Linked DNA regions of Jeotgalibacillus aurantiacus. The protein of the gene in region 1 binds, or shares a complex with, the protein of each later gene. Links are inferred from orthologs where the notes say so. Each region holds a gene or a part of one and is shown in the gene's direction. Other genes may lie near its edges. The genes, in order: ptsP and H7968_RS06205.

Evidence for each region.
Region 2: the proteins of ptsP (region 1) and H7968_RS06205 are in contact, whole or in part, in an NMR structure (PDB 2MP0), measured with the Escherichia coli proteins. The link is inferred for Jeotgalibacillus aurantiacus from one-to-one orthologs.

What each region holds. Positions count from the first base shown.
Region 1 is NZ_JACNMS010000002.1:702,009-709,778, reverse strand. Bases 1-2,946 are described here. They hold ptsP (phosphoenolpyruvate--protein phosphotransferase), read left to right. Parts: upstream 1-587; coding sequence 588-2,306; downstream 2,307-2,946. Other genes in these bases: H7968_RS08310 (GNAT family N-acetyltransferase), read right to left, coding at 2,442-2,946; H7968_RS08320 (phosphocarrier protein HPr), read left to right, coding at 322-585; H7968_RS08325 (hypothetical protein), read left to right, coding at 1-151. Outside these bases: more of H7968_RS08310, read right to left, coding at 2,947-3,098; H7968_RS08305 (NAD(P)-dependent oxidoreductase), read left to right, coding at 3,189-4,061; H7968_RS08300 (aminotransferase A), read right to left, coding at 4,147-5,292; magnesium/cobalt transporter CorA, read left to right, coding at 5,424-6,428; H7968_RS08290 (MFS transporter), read left to right, coding at 7,033-7,770. UniProt on the Escherichia coli protein: General (non sugar-specific) component of the phosphoenolpyruvate-dependent sugar phosphotransferase system (sugar PTS).
Region 2 is NZ_JACNMS010000002.1:276,304-286,245, forward strand. Bases 3,392-6,213 are described here. They hold H7968_RS06205 (PTS sugar transporter subunit IIA), read left to right. Parts: upstream 3,392-4,463; coding sequence 4,464-4,964; downstream 4,965-6,213. Other genes in these bases: msrA (peptide-methionine (S)-S-oxide reductase MsrA), read left to right, coding at 3,408-3,938; msrB (peptide-methionine (R)-S-oxide reductase MsrB), read left to right, coding at 3,944-4,369; H7968_RS06210 (YozE family protein), read left to right, coding at 5,043-5,267; deoD (purine-nucleoside phosphorylase), read left to right, coding at 5,374-6,078. Also shown: PAQR family membrane homeostasis protein TrhA, read right to left, coding at 168-803; H7968_RS06180 (DegV family protein), read left to right, coding at 1,041-1,862; H7968_RS06185 (SGNH/GDSL hydrolase family protein), read left to right, coding at 2,010-2,825; H7968_RS06190 (YpmS family protein), read left to right, coding at 2,815-3,390; H7968_RS06220 (lmo1851 family serine protease), read left to right, coding at 6,250-7,815; H7968_RS06225 (CobW family GTP-binding protein), read left to right, coding at 7,907-8,836; H7968_RS06230 (hypothetical protein), read left to right, coding at 8,823-9,080; H7968_RS06235 (CAP domain-containing protein), read left to right, coding at 9,380-9,942. UniProt on the Escherichia coli protein: The phosphoenolpyruvate-dependent sugar phosphotransferase system (sugar PTS), a major carbohydrate active transport system, catalyzes the phosphorylation of incoming sugar substrates concomitantly with their translocation across the cell membrane.

The sequences.
Region 1 (7,770 bases):
GAGACTGGAGATACCCCGGCTGAATGACTGTGCATACATCTATGAACGAGTCCGTTATGGCGCTATGGATGTGACGAATGATGAAGCTGAGTATTTTAAGACGGTTTTAAAAGAAGCTGATAAAGAGTTGAGCAGCCGCAGAGATGGTTAGATAGTGTGGACGGCAAAATCGTTGTACTAACGGTGTTGACATGCTATTCTTATTTCTTAGAAACATACAGAATCATCACTTAAATTGTTTGTATTGACGCGGATGCGACAATCCGATAATTTAGTATGGTGATGTTGTAAATACAAGTTACAGAAAAGGAGAAGATTTAAATGGCACAAAAACAATTTACAGTAACAGCAGAAACGGGTATTCACGCACGCCCGGCAACGATTCTTGTTCAAACAGCAAGCAAGTTTGATTCTGATATTCAGCTTGAGTACAAAGGTAAAAAAGTAAACCTGAAATCAATCATGGGTGTTATGTCTCTTGGAGTCGGACAGGGAGCTGAGATCGTGATCTATGCAGATGGAAGCGATGAAGAGGAAGCGCTGGCAAGCCTTGAAGAAACACTTAAAAAAGAAGGTCTGGCATAAGCATGTCTTCTGTATTAAAAGGTATTGCAGCTTCAAGTGGCATTGCGATTGCAAAAGCATATCGCCTGGTAGAACCGGATTTGTCATTTGAGCAGACTAAAGTAGACGACCCAGCTCAGGAAGTACAGCGTTTTCAGGAGGCTCTTGAAACATCAAAAGGTGAATTGGCGGTGATTCGTGATCGTGCCAAAACAGAACTTGGTGAAGATAAAGCAGCTATTTTTGAAGCTCATCTTCTTGTACTGAGTGATCCTGAACTCATTTCACCAATTGAGGACAAAATCAGTCAGGAAAGTGTTAATGCTGAAGCAGCATTGAAAGAAACGGCTGATATGTTCGTCATGATGTTTGAGCAGATGGACAATGATTATATGAGAGAACGTGCAGCGGATATTCGTGATGTAACGAAGCGTGTTCTGTCACATCTGCTTGGCGTAAAAGTGTTAAATCCAAGCATGATTTCCGAGGAAGTAATTGTGATTGCGGATGACTTAACGCCATCAGATACTGCTCAGCTGAACCGTGAATTTGTTAAAGGATTCACAACAAACATTGGAGGCCGTACTTCGCATTCAGCGATTATGGCACGTTCAATGGAGATTCCTGCGGTCGTGGGAACAAAAGAAGCAACAAAAGAAATTGAAAACGGTGACTTTGTTATTGTTGACGGATTGAATGGCGAAGTTCATATCAACCCTTCTGATGACATTATCAGCCGTTATAAAGAAGAAGCAGCAAAGTTTGCTGATCAGAAAGCGGAATGGGCTAAGCTTGTGAATGAGCCGTCTGTATCTGCTGATGGTAAACATGTAGAACTGGCAGCCAATATTGGTACACCTGCCGATCTTGAAGGCGTTATCAATAACGGTGGTGAAGCCATTGGACTTTACCGGACTGAATTCCTTTATATGGGACGTAACGATCTGCCGTCAGAAGATGAGCAGTTTGAATCCTATAAAGCCGTTCTTGAAGGCATGAAAGGAAAACCTGTTGTTGTCAGAACACTGGATATTGGTGGAGATAAGGAACTTCCGTATCTTGACCTTCCGGAAGAAATGAATCCATTCCTTGGATACCGTGCCATCCGAATGTGTCTGGACAAAACGGATCTTTTCCGCGTTCAGCTCCGTGCACTTCTTCGTGCAAGTACTTACGGGAATCTGAAAGTAATGTTCCCGATGATCTCAAACCTGAGCGAATTCCGTGAAGCGAAGTCTTTACTATTAAAGGTGAAGGAAGAACTGATTGCGGAAGGAACAGAGGTTTCAGATTCTATTGAAATCGGCATCATGGTTGAAATTCCATCTACTGCAGTACTGGCTGACCAGTTTGCAAAAGAAGTGGATTTCTTCAGTATCGGTACGAACGATTTGATTCAGTACACGATGGCAGCTGACCGGATGAATGAACAGATTTCTTACTTATATCAGCCATACAATCCGGCGATTCTCCGTCTGATCAAGATGGTGATCGATGCTTCTCACAAGGAAGGTAAATGGACTGGTATGTGTGGAGAGATGGCTGGAGATGAAATCGCGATTCCGATTCTTCTTGGGCTTGGACTCGATGAATTCTCAATGAGCGCAACATCAATCCTGCCTGCGCGTTCACAAATCAGTGGTCTTTCTCAGGAAAAAATGAAAGAGCTGGCTGAAAAAGTGCTTAACCTCTCAACGAATGAGGAAGTCATTGAAGCTGTAAAAAAAGAAATAAATATGTAACGCAAATGTAACTTATTAAAGGAATAAATGTTTGAAGATGGGGGAAGTATATTAGTAGTACAAGCATACTTTTTCATTCTGATTTCCCTTTTGTGAACCGGATTCCCCCCATAATCCGGTTCTTTTTTTATGCCATTAATTTAAGAATGGGTTTTTCCAAACCATTAAAACGGCATGATCAGCAGATTCTTCATCCTCGAGGTAACCTGGCAGCAATCGCTCCGGTACCCGGCCGGACTTCATTAAAAATGTCACAACTGGATCAGAAATCTCTCCGCTTTTAACTTTTTCAAAATACTCCTCAGGTGACATCCCTGGCTGATAATCGATATATCCCGGCATTCTGCTTCCGCCAGCAAGCTGTTTTACCCCTAAATAAACAACCGTTTCGTACATAGCACGCATTAATTCTTTTCCGAGCCCTAGTCCCCTGAAGGCTGGATCTACACAAATATCCACAATATAAATCGTATCACCGTCCGGCTCATGATTGGTTATGTACCCTTCAGATGTGATTTCATCCCATGTATGATCCTGATCAGTACGGTTTGTTCTTAAAGCTGTAATAGACCCGGCAATTTTTCCATCTGCTTCAATACATAATGCGCCCTCGGGAAACCGGGTAATATGTTCAGTCAGCTGATCCCGGTTCCATAAAAGTTCCTGTGGGAATGGAGGAGGAAAAGCTTTCCGCTGAATATGAATAAGGCTTTCAAAATCCTCTTCTTTGTAGTTTCTAATGTGGATGTCCATTCTTCTTGAATCATTGAATACAAAAAACGTTTTCTTCATCATTCTCACCTCCATCCCATCCTATCAATCAGCTATAACGTTTGCAATTTTCAGAACTTGATAAGAAAATAGGGAGTGGGAGTGATGAAAATGCAATCATTAAAAGTCGGTTTTATCGGTACAGGTGTCATGGGTGCCTCTATTGTAAGGCACCTGTTGAAAAATCATGAAGTACATATTTATACGAGAACAAAGTCAAAGGCTGATCCACTTGTGGATGCTGGTGCAATCTGGCACGAATCTGTTGGAAGTCTGGCAGGTGAATGCGCTGTTGTGTTCACCATGGTCGGTTATCCGCAGGATGTAGAAGAAGTGTACTTAGGTGAAACGGGTATTTTTAATCGGGCAGGGGAAGGGACGATTTGTGCTGATTTAACTACATCCACACCTGCTTTAGCGAAAAGATTATATAAAGAAGGGAAAGAGAGAGGAATCGCGATGCTTGATGCCCCTGTATCCGGAGGTGACCTTGGAGCTAAAAATGGTACATTGTCCATCATGGTCGGCGGGGAAGAATCATCATTTGAAACATTAAAGCCTCTGTTTGAACTGTTCGGGACCAATATTGTTTTTCACGGATCCTCGGGCAGTGGTCAGCATGCGAAGATGAGTAATCAGATTGTGATCGGTTCCACGATGACAGGCGTTTGTGAAGCAATCGTTTACGCCATTAAAGCCGGTCTTGATCCAGAGAAGGTTCTGGCGAGTATTTCGCAGGGAGCAGCAGGTAGCTGGAGCCTGAGCCATCTTGCGCCGAGAATTCTGAATGGTGACTATGAACCGGGGTTTTATATCCATCATTTTATTAAGGATCTTCGAATTGCGTTGCAGGAAGCAAATACGTTGGGAATTGATTTGCCCGGCCTGAAGCTTGCGCTGCAATCTTATGAAGAAACAGCAAATGCCGGGTTCGAACTTAAAGGAACCCAGGCGTTGTATAAACACTATGAGAAGCAGTTGTAATAGATCGTATTAATTGCGTTCTGCCTGAACAAAACAGTGCCGGGCCATTCCGAAGTTGAGGAATGGCCCGGCACTGTTTATACATTTATCGGCGCTTTTTATCGAGATACTGTTCTATTCTAATAAAAGCCTCTTGAAGCTGGTCCATAGAACAAGCGTATGAAATTCTTACATATCCTTCCCCAAAAGGGGCAAATGCAGTTCCGGGAACCACACCGACACCTGCCTGCTCTGCAAGCTCAACGGCGAAGTCAAATGAGGACAATGAAATATCGTCCGGAATACCCGCTAAAAAGTAAAAGGCACCATCGGGATGAACCGTTGTAAACCCGAGTTTAGCTAGATGAACTGCAGTGAAATCACGCCTCAGTTTATATTCATTTCTCATCGGAATTGCGTCATCTATGCCGTCCGTAAAGGCCGCAACAGCTGCGTGCTGTGAAATGGACGAGACACAGGAAACTGTGTACTGGTGAACTTTCAGACACTGTTCTGCAATCCCGGATGGAGCCATAAGCACACCAATACGCCAGCCTGTCATCGCATGTGATTTTGACAGTCCGTTAATTACAATGGTTTTCTCTTTATACAGTCTGCCGATCGAAAAATGCGGCCTGTCATAAACGAGTTCACTGTATATTTCATCTGCAATAATGTACAGATCCTTCTCCTTTGCAAGATGTGCAATTTCAGTGATCTCGTCCTCTGTCAAACTTACACCTGTCGGATTTGACGGGTATGGCAGAACGATGCATGTTGTCTGATCGGTTAATGTTTCCCTGATCAGGTCAGCAGTCATTTTAAAGCCCGTTTTTGTCGTATCCGCAAACACAGGACGGGCACCGCACTGTTTAATCACAGGAACATACCCCGGATAAACCGGTCCTGGAAGAATGACATCCTGTCCCGGGCTTAAAATGGTTCTGAGTGCAGTATCAATCGCCTGTGATGCACCATTCGTGATAATAATCTCATCCTCAGCCTGATAATCAAGTTCATATTTCTTTTTCATAAACGCTGAAACTGCCTTGCGAAGCTCAAGTATTCCGGCATTATGCGTATATGTCGTCTGATTTTCCATGATGGCTTTTGCAGCTGCTTCTTTAATGTGGGTGGGTGTATGGAAATCAGGCTGTCCAATCGTAAGAGAAATCATATTCTCAATATGCTGGATCCGGTTGAAAAATTGTCTGATTCCTGATATTTGAAGCTGACTGACTGTTTCGTTCATTACTTTCACACCTTTACTGCTTCTTTTTGATATTTTACTATTGTAACGTATTTTTATCTCCGGGCACATGATTAAACTCAGGTGATTAAGGCTAAATAATAATATGCTTAATAGAGAAAGGTGGGAGCAGTTTGATCCGGATTGCAGGTTTGGAAAAAAACGGAGAATTAAAAACGTATAAAACGATAAAAGAAGCAAAAAAACAGGATCTGCACTGGTTCTGGGTTGATTTTGATCAGCCGGCGGACCGGGAAGGAAAAGAACTTGAGCGCTCTTTTTCCTTTCACCCGCTCGCCTTAGAAGACTGTATGGAAAAAGAATATCAGCGTCCCAAGTTTGATAATTATGATCAATATATTTTCCTGACCTTTCATCATCTGCCCAAACATACATATGAAGCACAGGAGATTGATACATTCGTTAATAGCAACATGATCGTAACCTGGCATTACGAAAAAATTCCGTTTATTGATGAAATGTGGGAAGACCTGGTGAAAGGAAAAGAAGTTATCTCTGAACAAAGTCCGATTTCCATTCTTCATAAAATGATGGATGCGGCCGTTGATGATTATTTTCCGTATGTGTATGGAATCGAGGATGAATTGAACAGGATTGAAGAATTGACAGATGAGAATTCATCACACGATCTGATGGACAGGCTTTTTGATATCCGGCACGATATGCAAAAGCTGAGGCGGTCGCTTGTCCCGACGAGAGATCTGTTGTACCGTCTGCTAAATGCCAACAGGACGGCACTGACGAAAGAACAGCAATTATATTTTTCAGATGTATATGATCACGTCATTAAGCTGAATGAGATGCTCGAATCATACCGGGAATTTTCATCAGATATCAGAGACAACTATATTTCAGTCAGCTCAGATAAAATGAACAATATTATGATGACATTGACCGTCATCACGACAATCTTTATGCCATTATCCTTTCTGGCCGGTTTATACGGCATGAACTTTGTTTATATTCCTGAGCTTGAATTTGAATACGGTTATTTTGTTCTGCTGGGCGTAATGACGATGATTGCCGGCGTCATGTTTGTCATCTTCCGTAAAATCGGCTGGCTCAGATTCTCAAGATCCAAAAAGAAAAAACGCAGAAGAATCTTTAATCGCCGTTGAAATATTGTTTATATGAAAGCCGTGCCGGGGCATTCCTTCGCTAACGTCCATATGTGCTTCTCTAACGCTGTGGTTCTGCAGAATGCTCTCGGTATGGTTTGTTCACAAAATTAATCAAAAGTTGTTTGAGATAAAGGGGCGTATTCCCCCGAAGACTCCTACGGCAGAGGAGGGAAAGGTGAAACCATTGTGCGAAGCACGAGGGGTTCACCGCCCGGCCGTGGAAAGCGAAGGGGGAATACGCCCCGGTTTGAAAAAGGCAGATGCCGTTTCGGTGGGATCTTTAACTATGTAAATTAGTTAAAATGATCAATTTTTACACTCATTTGAAGAAGTTGTGATTAAGCACAATAAAAGTGCCTGGTCATTCCGAAGACTCCTGCGGCAGAGAAGCGACAGGTGAGACAGCGTAGTGCGGAGTACTAGCTGGCTCACCGCGCGGCCGCGGAGCGAAGGAATGACCAGGCACGGTTTTGAATTAGGCTGTCTCTGTTATCAGAGCGGCCTTTTATTAATGTTAAATTAACAATTCATAAGAAGGAATAAGTATAGGGAAAAGGGAATGTAACAGGAAAGGTTGTACTTTTGAAATGGGGGTTTTTATATGCAGCAGGTTCATCATCCACCGAGAAGTGGAATGAAATTGTTTTTTACATTGCCGATTTTATCGTGGGCTTTATATGACTTTGCCAATACGATTTTTTCATCGAACATTAATACGGTCTTTTTTCCTTTTTATCTTGACGCACAGATTGGCGGAAGTGCGGAGATGGAACAGGTGGCGAGCACATTTATATCGTATGCCAACGCACTGGCCAGTTTTCTCCTGGTAATTTTTTCACCGTTATATGGTGTGTGGATTGACCGGACGGGACAGAAAAAGAAGTATATCGTCTGGCTGGCTTCGTTTTCCATTGCGTTTACTTTTTTAATGGGGATTTTTGCACAGAGTAATGTCTTCGGGGAATGGTTTAATCTCCCGGCAAATTTGATTTTGGTCGTCATTGCTTTTGTCGCAGCTAAGTTTTTCTTTAACAGCAGTCTTGTTTTTTATGACACGATGCTTGGCGATCTTGGAACGAAACAGGAAATACCACTTATCTCAGGATTTGGCGTTGCGGTCGGATATCTTGGGACAATCGTTGGTTTATCTGTTTATCTATTCGTTAATGAAGCTAATCCTGAACAGGCATTTATCCCAACGGCTGTGATGTATCTGTTATTTTCTTTACCGCTCTTTTTTGTCTTAAAGGATCCACCGAAGAAACCGATCGCTCAAAAAGCTTCATTTTTCTCGGGTTATAAATCGATTTATCGGACTTTTAAGGATATGAAAAATTTT
Region 2 (9,942 bases), 430 kb from region 1 along the record:
ACTTGTCACTATCATAATGGAATGACAGAACGTAAAGCGAATGTGAAGTGTGCAAAATAAAAAAACCGTGTACTCACTAAGGTGAATAAACGGCTTTGGATTTCAAATGAAATATCTCATAAAGTTATTCTCTTTTGCGGCCTAAATGAGTGACCGCTTCATAATTATTAAGCATAAAAGTAAACGCAAAAGTACATAAACGCACTGCCTGCGATTACAAATAAATGCCAGATCGCGTGGTTATAAGGAAGCTTTCTCCAGACATAAAAGATAGCACCTACTGAATAAAAAATTCCCCCGGTAAGTAGCAGAGCAAAACCTGAGGCTGTTAATTCCTTATATAAAGGTACAACCGCAATAATGATCAGCCAGCCCATTAGAACATAAAACAATGTTGCTATAATTTGATAACGGTCAACAAAAAAACATTTAAACACGATGCCTGCAACAGCAAGTCCCCAGACAAGACCGAAAATGGTCCAGCCTAGCGGGTCGCGGATCGTGACGAGAACGAATGGCGTATAAGTTCCGGCGATCAAAAGGTAAATCGCTGAGTGGTCCATAATCGCAAAAAGCTTTTTTAATTGCATCTTTCTTACACTGTGAAGCAGGGTTGAACATAGGTAGAGAATCATCATTGTTGTACCGAAAATAGTAAAACTGACAACATGCCAGGCTGTTCCGCGTTCAACTGCAGCCAGGATCAGCATGACGAGTGCGGGAATACTCAGTAAAAAACCAATGCCGTGCGTAAGTGCATTCCAAAATTCCTCGCGGGTATCTTTATAATCAAATGTATCCATTCATTCACCTCAAAATCCTTCATTTAATGTACATTTTACTGGTAAATATTATATTGAGCAAACATTAATTTTAAGAAAAGTCAGATTCAATAACTGATATCGCTTTCATACCAAGGTATCAAGCCTTTATATGACACTTGTCATTAATTTTAATTTCCCCGGGTTTTCAATGGGCATCGCCTACTATCATTAGTATAATGAGAGCAAGATAAATAAGGATGATAAGGGGTTTTCTAAATGATTAAGATCGTAACTGATTCAACGGCAGATTTATCTGTACAGGAAATTGAGCAGTATGGAATCACGGTTGTACCATTAACGCTGACAATTGACGGCGAATCATACCTTGACCGTATTGACCTTTCTCCTTCGGAATTTATGAAGAAGATGGCAGCAGCAAAAGATCTTCCAAAAAGTTCTCAACCTTCTGCAGGAGCCTTTAAGGAAGTATATGATGAATTGAGCGCAGATGGTTCCGACATTATTTCCATTCATATGACAGGGAAAATGAGTGGGACTGTCCGGTCAGCTGAAAGTGCATCCGAGCTGACTGATGCTGATGTAACCGTAATTGATTCAGGTTTTATTTCAAGAGCACTTGCTTATCAGGTTATTGAAGCAGCTAAAATGGCTCAAAATGGGGTTGGAAAAGATGAAATCCTGAAACGTGTCCAGCATGTAAAGGATCATTCTCACCTGTTTGTCGTAGTGGATACACTTGAAAATCTCGTAAAGGGCGGGAGAATCGGTAAGGGCCGTGCCATGATTGGTTCCCTGCTAAATATTAAACCGATTGCTTCTTTAGCAGGAGGAGAATATACACCTGTATCTAAAGCAAGAAGCCATAATCAGGTTGTGAAGTATTTATCGGGTCAATTTGAAAATGATACAACGGATAAATCAATCAAAGCAGTAGACATCGTTCACGCAGATGGACTGAAGCTTGCCAAAATGCTTGATGAGAAGCTTCCGGCAACCGTGCGGATCGACGAAACCACTCCTGTTATCTCCACTCACACAGGTGCGGGTGCAATCGGTTTTATGTACTACGCTGAATAATGATAAAGCACCGGCCCGTTATTCTCATTTTGAGAACGGTCAGCCGGTGTTTTTTGATATGAGTTGAAATATTCGCTGAGCCTGATAATGTTTTATTATGTAATTGCGGTGATATACTAACAATAGCAGTTGAAAGAAGGTGGAAATATGAAGCGTTTATCAGCCGTTTCAGGAATATGTGTTGTGATGCTTTTAGCTGCATGTTCCCACCCGGAAAGTATTCAGACAGACCGGGAAACCGTTGTTTTTGAAAAGCAGTTCCCGGACGAAAATTTTTACCCGGATCCGTTATCGCTCGTATCATTGGGTGATTCCCTCACTCAGGGAGTCGGAGACAGTTCAGGTGCAGGAGGATATGTTCCATTATTGGAACAAAAACTTCAGGAGCGAAGTGAAATAGGCGAGGTATCAATAGACAATTTCGGAAAAAGAGGTAACCGCTCTGATCAGCTCTTAAAGAGGGTAAAGGGGGAACAGGAGATACGCTCATCGATTTCTGAATCAGATATCGCGGTAATTACAATTGGCGGAAACGATGTAATGAAAGTGATCCGCTCGACCTTTCCTTCCATGACGTATGAGGATTTTGAAGGAGCAAGATTAATATATGAAGAAAATTTAACACAGCTGTTCAGTGAAATAAGGGAACTGAATCCGGATATCTCAATCGTTTTAATGGGCATTTATAATCCTTTTTATATTTTTTCTGCCGATATTGAAGAAATGAGGCTGATTGTGGAAGCGTGGAATCAGTCAGCTGAAACGATTGCGTCTGACTGGGAAAACACATCCTATGTCGAGGTCGCTGATTTATTCAGGCAGAATGATAATAATCTTTTACATTCAGATTATTTCCATCCGAACGATCAGGGATATTCACTGATCGCTGAGCGAATAGAAGCAGGAGTACTGAATGTGTATGAGAACGGCGCGGACGAAGGAGTTGAGACGAGTGAAGAATAAATGGAAATGGTTATTTATCGGGTTGCTGATGCTTTGTATCCTGACAGTGGGCTCCATTTTGTTTCTCCTGTACAGACCGGTAGCCGACGAACCTGTGCTGGCAAATGAAACGGTACCTCCGGAATCACAGGCTGAATTTCAGGTGACAACCACCAAGGAGGACCTGACGATTGTTGCAAACCGGTTTATTGAAGAAGAACTTGGCGGCGCGATTGATTATTCAGTCGTTTTTGAAGATAACGTTACGTTAAATGGGGCCATACCCATCTTTAATACGAATATTGATTTCCGTATGACCTTTGAAGCAAATGCACTGGAAAATGGAAATCTTCTTTTAACGCAGGAAAGCCTGTCATTAGGTGCAATTGATCTGCCGGTAGCGAATGTGCTGAAATTCATTCAGGATTCCTATGAGTTTCCTGAGTGGGTCGTGATGCAGCCGAATGAACAACAGATCATCGTGCAGGTGACAGAAATCGATGTAGCGCAGGGGCTGAATGTTAAAACAAACCGTTTTGACCTTGAAGAGAACGATATTTCTTTCTCCATTTATGTACCCAGATAATGAAGGAGTGATGAACAATGTCACGAGTTGAAAAAGCAACATTTGCAGGAGGATGCTTCTGGTGTATGGTAAAGCCTTTTGATGAGCAGCCCGGTATTCTGAGTATCGTCTCAGGTTATACAGGCGGACATACAGAAAACCCGACCTACAAGGAAGTATGCAGTGAGACTACCGGTCACAGGGAAGCGGTGCAAATTGAATTTGATCCAGATATTTATCCCTATGAAAAACTTGTTGAGCTGTTTTGGACTCAAATTGATCCAACAGACGCGGGCGGACAGTTTTTTGACCGTGGAGAATCGTATAAAACAGCCATTTATTATCACAATGAAGAACAGAAAAAAACGGCACTGGAATCAAGGAAAAAGCTTGAGGAGAGCAATAAGTTTAGAGCGCCGATTGTAACGGATATTTTTCAGGCATCGACATTTTATCCTGCTGAACAGGAACATCAGGATTATTATAAGAAACATCCGGTCCGTTACAATGCTTACTTCAGAGGGTCTGGAAGAAAAAGATGGATTGAGCAGTATTCCAACAAGGAGTGAATGATATGGAACGTTTTGATAAAACGAAGCTGACACCAATGCAGCGTGAAGTGACGCAGAATAATGGAACTGAACCACCATTTCGAAATGAATACTGGGATGAATTCTCGGACGGAATATACGTTGATATCGTTTCAGGGAAACCGCTATTCAGTTCCACTGATAAGTATGATGCAGGATGCGGTTGGCCAAGCTTTACAAAGCCGATTGATGAAGAAGAAATCATTGAAAAGACGGACCGCAGTCATTTTATGGTCCGTACAGAAGTCAGGTCACAGGAGGCAGATTCACACCTCGGCCACGTTTTCAATGATGGCCCTGGACCGACCGGATTAAGATACTGTATTAATTCGGCAGCAATGAGATTCATTCCATATGAGAAACTTGATGAAGAGGGATACGCGAGATATAAAGTATTATTTGATAGATAATCCTTGTGAATGAATGAACAATTTGATAAACTTCGATTTGCTGATGTTTATTCAGGATAAGATTAGTCTATACAGTAATCAGGAGCGTGATATCATGTTGAAAAAATTATTTGGAAAAAAAGAAGAAGCACCAAAGAATATTACAGTACATTCACCACTTACAGGGAAGCTTTTGACACTTGACGAAGTACCGGATCCTGTGTTCTCCCAAAAGATGATGGGAGACGGAATCGCAGTTGAACCTTCTGATGGAAAAGTTGTATCTCCGATTGATGGTGAAGTCGTTCAGGTTTTCCCAACAAAACACGCGATCGGATTAAAAGCAAAAAATGGGGCTGAAATACTTGTTCACATCGGTCTGGAAACGGTATCGATGAATGGTGAAGGTTTTGAAGCTCACGTATCAGAAGGATCAAAAGTCAGTGTGGGAGATCCTCTTGTAACATTCGATCTCGCGCTGGTAAAAGAAAAAGCGAAAAGCATTATTACACCGGTAATCGTAACGAACGGTGACGATTTGGAAAGCATTGAGAAAAAAGCGGCTGATCAGGTAACAGCAGGTACAGATGCAGTGATGGAAATCACAGCAAAATAATCAGATCACAGAGCTGTTTCAGGAGAGATTTTTCCTGAAACAGCTTTTTTTACCATCCGAAAAAGGGGGAGATCATTAATGAGTAAGTCCTTTTACCACTTTGTCATGAAATACAGGGAACCAAAGCCAAGGAACAATAAAGAGCTGCTGGCAAACAGAATATACGATGATCTGGATTTTCCGAAAAATCTTAAAAGCTATAACGATGTGAGTCAATATATAGAAACGACGGACCTTTATTCATCACTTGCATCCACCTTTGATGAAGTTTGGGAAGAGTATACAACCAACAATAAGAATTAGTAGTATTAAACTTAGTAGCAACTCCGAATGAGTTTATAATTAAAGTTGAAATATGAAATAAAAAAAGCTACAATAATAAGGCTTAAACGATAAAGGAGGAATTACTTTGAGTATACATATTGGTGCTAAAAAAGGAGATATCGCTGAAACGGTTCTGCTTCCAGGAGATCCGTTGCGTGCAAAGTATATTGCTGAAACTTTTCTAGAGGATGTAACATGCTACAATGAAGTTCGTAACATGTTTGGATACACTGGAACATATAAAGGAAAGAAAATTTCCGTTCAGGGAACAGGAATGGGTGTACCATCTATTTCTATTTATGCGACTGAGCTTATGCAGGAATATGGAGTTAAAAACCTTATTCGTGTAGGAACATGCGGAGCAATCCAGAAGGACGTAAAAGTACGTGACGTTATTCTTGCCATGACGGCTTCCACAGATAACAACATGAATCAGCGTACATTCAAAGGGGTGGATTTTGCTCCAACAGCAAACTTTAACCTCCTTAAGAATGCCTATGAGGCTGGTGTTGAAAAAGGCTTGAAGCTTCAGGTTGGTAACGTGTTTACTGCCGACATTTTTTATGATGATAATGCAGAGCATGAGCTATGGGCTCAACACGGAATTTTAGCTGTTGAAATGGAAACGTCAGCACTTTATACACTGGCAGCTAAGTACGGCCGAAACGCCCTTTCTGTTCTTACTGTAAGTGATCACATTCTTACTGGGGAAGCTACTTCATCAGAAGAACGTCAGGTTACATTCAATGACATGATCGTTGTTGCGCTTGATGCAGCAATTGCAGAGTAATTAACTGGAAGGACTGGCTTACTTTAAAGTCAGTCCTTTTATAATGGAGTCATGAAAGTGACAAAGATTAAAGTGTGCTAAAAGAGTCATACGATCTCTCTGTTTTGTCTTTCATCCTGAGGTTAAAGCTGTTAAGATGTAATAGATTATCTTCATTTAGGAGACAGGATAGTGCCCGAAAAGGAAAGTGGTGAAAAGATGGATAAGGATCCAAATGTTCAGGACAACAATGGACCTGAGCAGGAAGTCGAGGAGACAAAAGAAACGGTCTCCAGGTTTGTTACGATTAAGAAATTTCATTTGGTGATGATTCTGTTTTTTACCGTCATCTTAACCGCCGGCGTTTCCATTTTCGCTCTTTCATTTGGTGAGGAAAAAGCGGTTACGGTTGGGGTTCCTGAAAGAACAGAATTCAACAAGCTGTATAGTGTTTATGACAAAATTCAGGAAGATTATATTCTTGAAATCGATAATGAAGAATTAATCAATGGAGCCGTTAATGGCATGATTGATGCGCTTGGCGATCCATATTCTGATTACATGAATGAGGAAGAGGCTGCTCAATTTAATGAGAATATTACCTCAAGTTTTCAGGGAATCGGGGCAGAAATACAATCGATTAATGGTTTGATTACCGTTGTATCACCTATAAAAGGATCCCCTGCAGAAAAAGCCGGCATATTGCCTAATGATCAGATTCTGAGTGTAGATGGTGAAAGTATCAGGGGAATGAGCGCAACAGATGCTGTCATGCTTATCCGTGGTGAAAAAGGTACAGAGGTCACGCTTACCATTCAGCGTCAGGGATCTGATGAACCAATCGAAGTGACGATTACCCGTGATGATATTCCACTTGATACAGTTTATTATGAGATGGATGATAATAAGATAGCCACGGTACAATTAACGAGCTTTTCCGAGACTACTTTTGATGAGCTGACAGAAGCGCTTGCTGACCTGGAATCACAGGGTATGGAAGGTCTTGTACTGGATTTGCGTCAAAATCCGGGTGGGCTGCTTCCACAGGCGATCTCAATTGCCAATCTCTTTGTTCCTGAAGGTGAAACCATCGTTCAGATTGAAGAGAAAAATGGTGAGAAACAGGTTATTTCAGCTCAGGAAGGTGACAAGGTCAATGTCCCAACGGCCGTTCTGATCGATGAAGGAAGCGCCAGTGCTTCGGAAATCGTAGCTGCAGCAGTAAATGAAACGGCAGATATTCCGTTGTTCGGTAAAACGACTTTCGGTAAAGGAACGGTTCAGACTGCTGAAGATTTCAGTGATTCCTCAAATATTAAGATTACAACAGCGCGCTGGCTGACACCTGAAGATAATTGGGTACACGAAGAAGGAATCAGTCCAACGACTGAGGTGGATCTTCCAGCGTATGCGACATTGCCATTCCTAAATATTGATGTTGAGCTGAAAGAGTCGATGGTTTCAGACGAAATCCAGACACTTGAACAGATGCTTGCAGCCCTTGGCTATGAGACAGGGGAAGCAGATGGTTTATTTGATGAAAACACTGTCTCTGCAGTTGAATCTTTTCAGTCTGAAAATGAGCTCGAAGCAACAGGCACTGTGACACCTGAAACGGCATCAGCTATTATGCTGAGCCTGAGAGAACAATTGCAAAATGATGATCCACAGCAAAATGCAGCTGTTGAGTATTTAATTCAGGAAGCTGGTAATGCTCCAGCGGAAGAAGAGAATTCAGAAGAGGATTCAGCAGCTTGATTTGCTGAGAAAAGGTCTGGTTGAAGCTGAATAAGCGGCTGCCAGACCTTTCTTTTTTAATGAAAAAGATTTAAAAACAGAGGTGAAAGCAATGACAACAAAAAAACCTGTCTACATATTGTCCGGATTTCTCGGAAGCGGTAAAACGACACTACTTAAACAGCTGATCAAATTCGAAAAAGATCAATCCCGAAAACCGGCCGTCCTAATGAACGAAGCGGGGAGTGTATCGATTGATTCTTCCGAAGTTGATGAGGGCATTCCACTTGCTGAACTGCTTGATGGCTGCATTTGCTGTACGATTCAGGAGAAGCTTGAGAGTCAGCTTCAGTCACTATTGATAAAAGAAGAATTTGACAGCCTGATTATTGAAACAACCGGTGCTGCTCATCCTGTAGAGGTCGTTGATTCAGTAATGTCTCCATTATTCGCCCACCATTTTGATTTTAAAGGGATCGTGACAATCGTCGATGTACATCAGTGGAGCAACAGAAGCGCATTTCCTGTTCAGGTTCTGCAGCTGATGCGGGAACAGGTTCGCCATGCAGGTGTGATCCTGTTAAATAAAACAGATCTTATTAATGACATGCAGGCTGCTTCAATTGTCGGGGAGCTTCAGGAAATTAATCCTGATGCACAAATCATCATGACCACCTATTCAAGCGTGAATCCATCAGTGCTTCACTCACTCGGCTATAACAGAAAGGAGTCAGTATCCGTTCGTGCTGATAAGGATCTGAATTTAAATACAGTAGTTTATACGTTTAACCACCGAATTAATAGACATGCCTTTGAAGAATGGCTGAAGGCCCAGCCCGATCATATTTACCGTATAAAAGGTTTTGTGCCATTTGAGGATGAAAAGTACCCTGTCTTATTTCAGTACTCATACGGCATGCCACTTTATTTCTTACAGGATATGAACATGCCGACGAATCTCGTGGTTATCGGGAGCGGTCTGGATAAGAAGCTCGTGGCTGATTCGCTGTTGGAATTGGAGCAGAAACATGAATCAGGATGAAATGCTGACTTTATACGGCAGCCTTTGGCAAAACAGAGAATGGCGTTCTTTAGAGGAAATGATTGATTCGATTCAACAGGAATGGCTCGATCAGAATACACATCCAAGATTAAGAAAAACTCCTGACGAAAAATTCATCATCAGTATTGAAAGAGTTACAGGTTCTACACTACCAAAAGACGATCAGCGAAAGCTCGTACTCTTTTTATCAGCTTTATATCGTCAAACTTTCTTTAATAATTGAAATACAGCAGTCATAATTGTAAAAATTATTAAAATCTGAAACTTTGTCAATCCTTAAATTACGGTAATTGATACCATGTTGATCAGATGTTCGGTTAATGAGGAAAAATTGTCACTCCATCCATAACGATCCTGATCCATGATTTTAAAGCATTTCGGACTATTCAGGTGCTAAAATCAGGAAATGATGTTCCTATTTTTAGCACCTTTTTTGTTTGTATAATCCTTCCTTAAATATGACAGAAAATCCGATGGTAGGATAAGAGTGTCAACAGACACAATGTTAAGGGAGGAAATACAATGTTAAAGAATTTAATTGTTGCCACTACCGTCTCAGCGCTTATGTTATCTTTTACCGGACAGTCAGCAGATGCCCACAGCAAAGACCAGCAGAAGCCTTATATTTATTACATGGAGGTTAACTCATTAAATATTAATGAATTACAGGAGAAAATTAATCTTCTTTTGCAAAATCATAAATCTATGTATCTCCAAAATAAAAAAGCTTTCCACGAAAAGCCTGTACCTGCTGAGAAAACAGAGGCTCCTGTTGAAGAACCTGTAGCAGCTCCGGCTCCAGTAGTTGAGCAGCCTGCTCAAGAGCCAGCTGTAGCGGAAACTGAACAGTCTCCAGCTCAAAATGAAGCACCGGAAGTTCAGCAGCCTGAACCGGTTCCGGCTCAAAATGAAGCACCAGCAGTTCAGCAGCCTGAACAGCGAGAAGTAGAAGAGCAGAAAACGCAACAGTCAGAGCCTGCCATCTCATCCTTTGAGCAGCAGGTTGTTAATCTGACAAACCAGGAGCGCGAAAAAGCAGGTCTTGCGCCATTATCAATCGATGCAACACTGGCAAAAACAGCAAA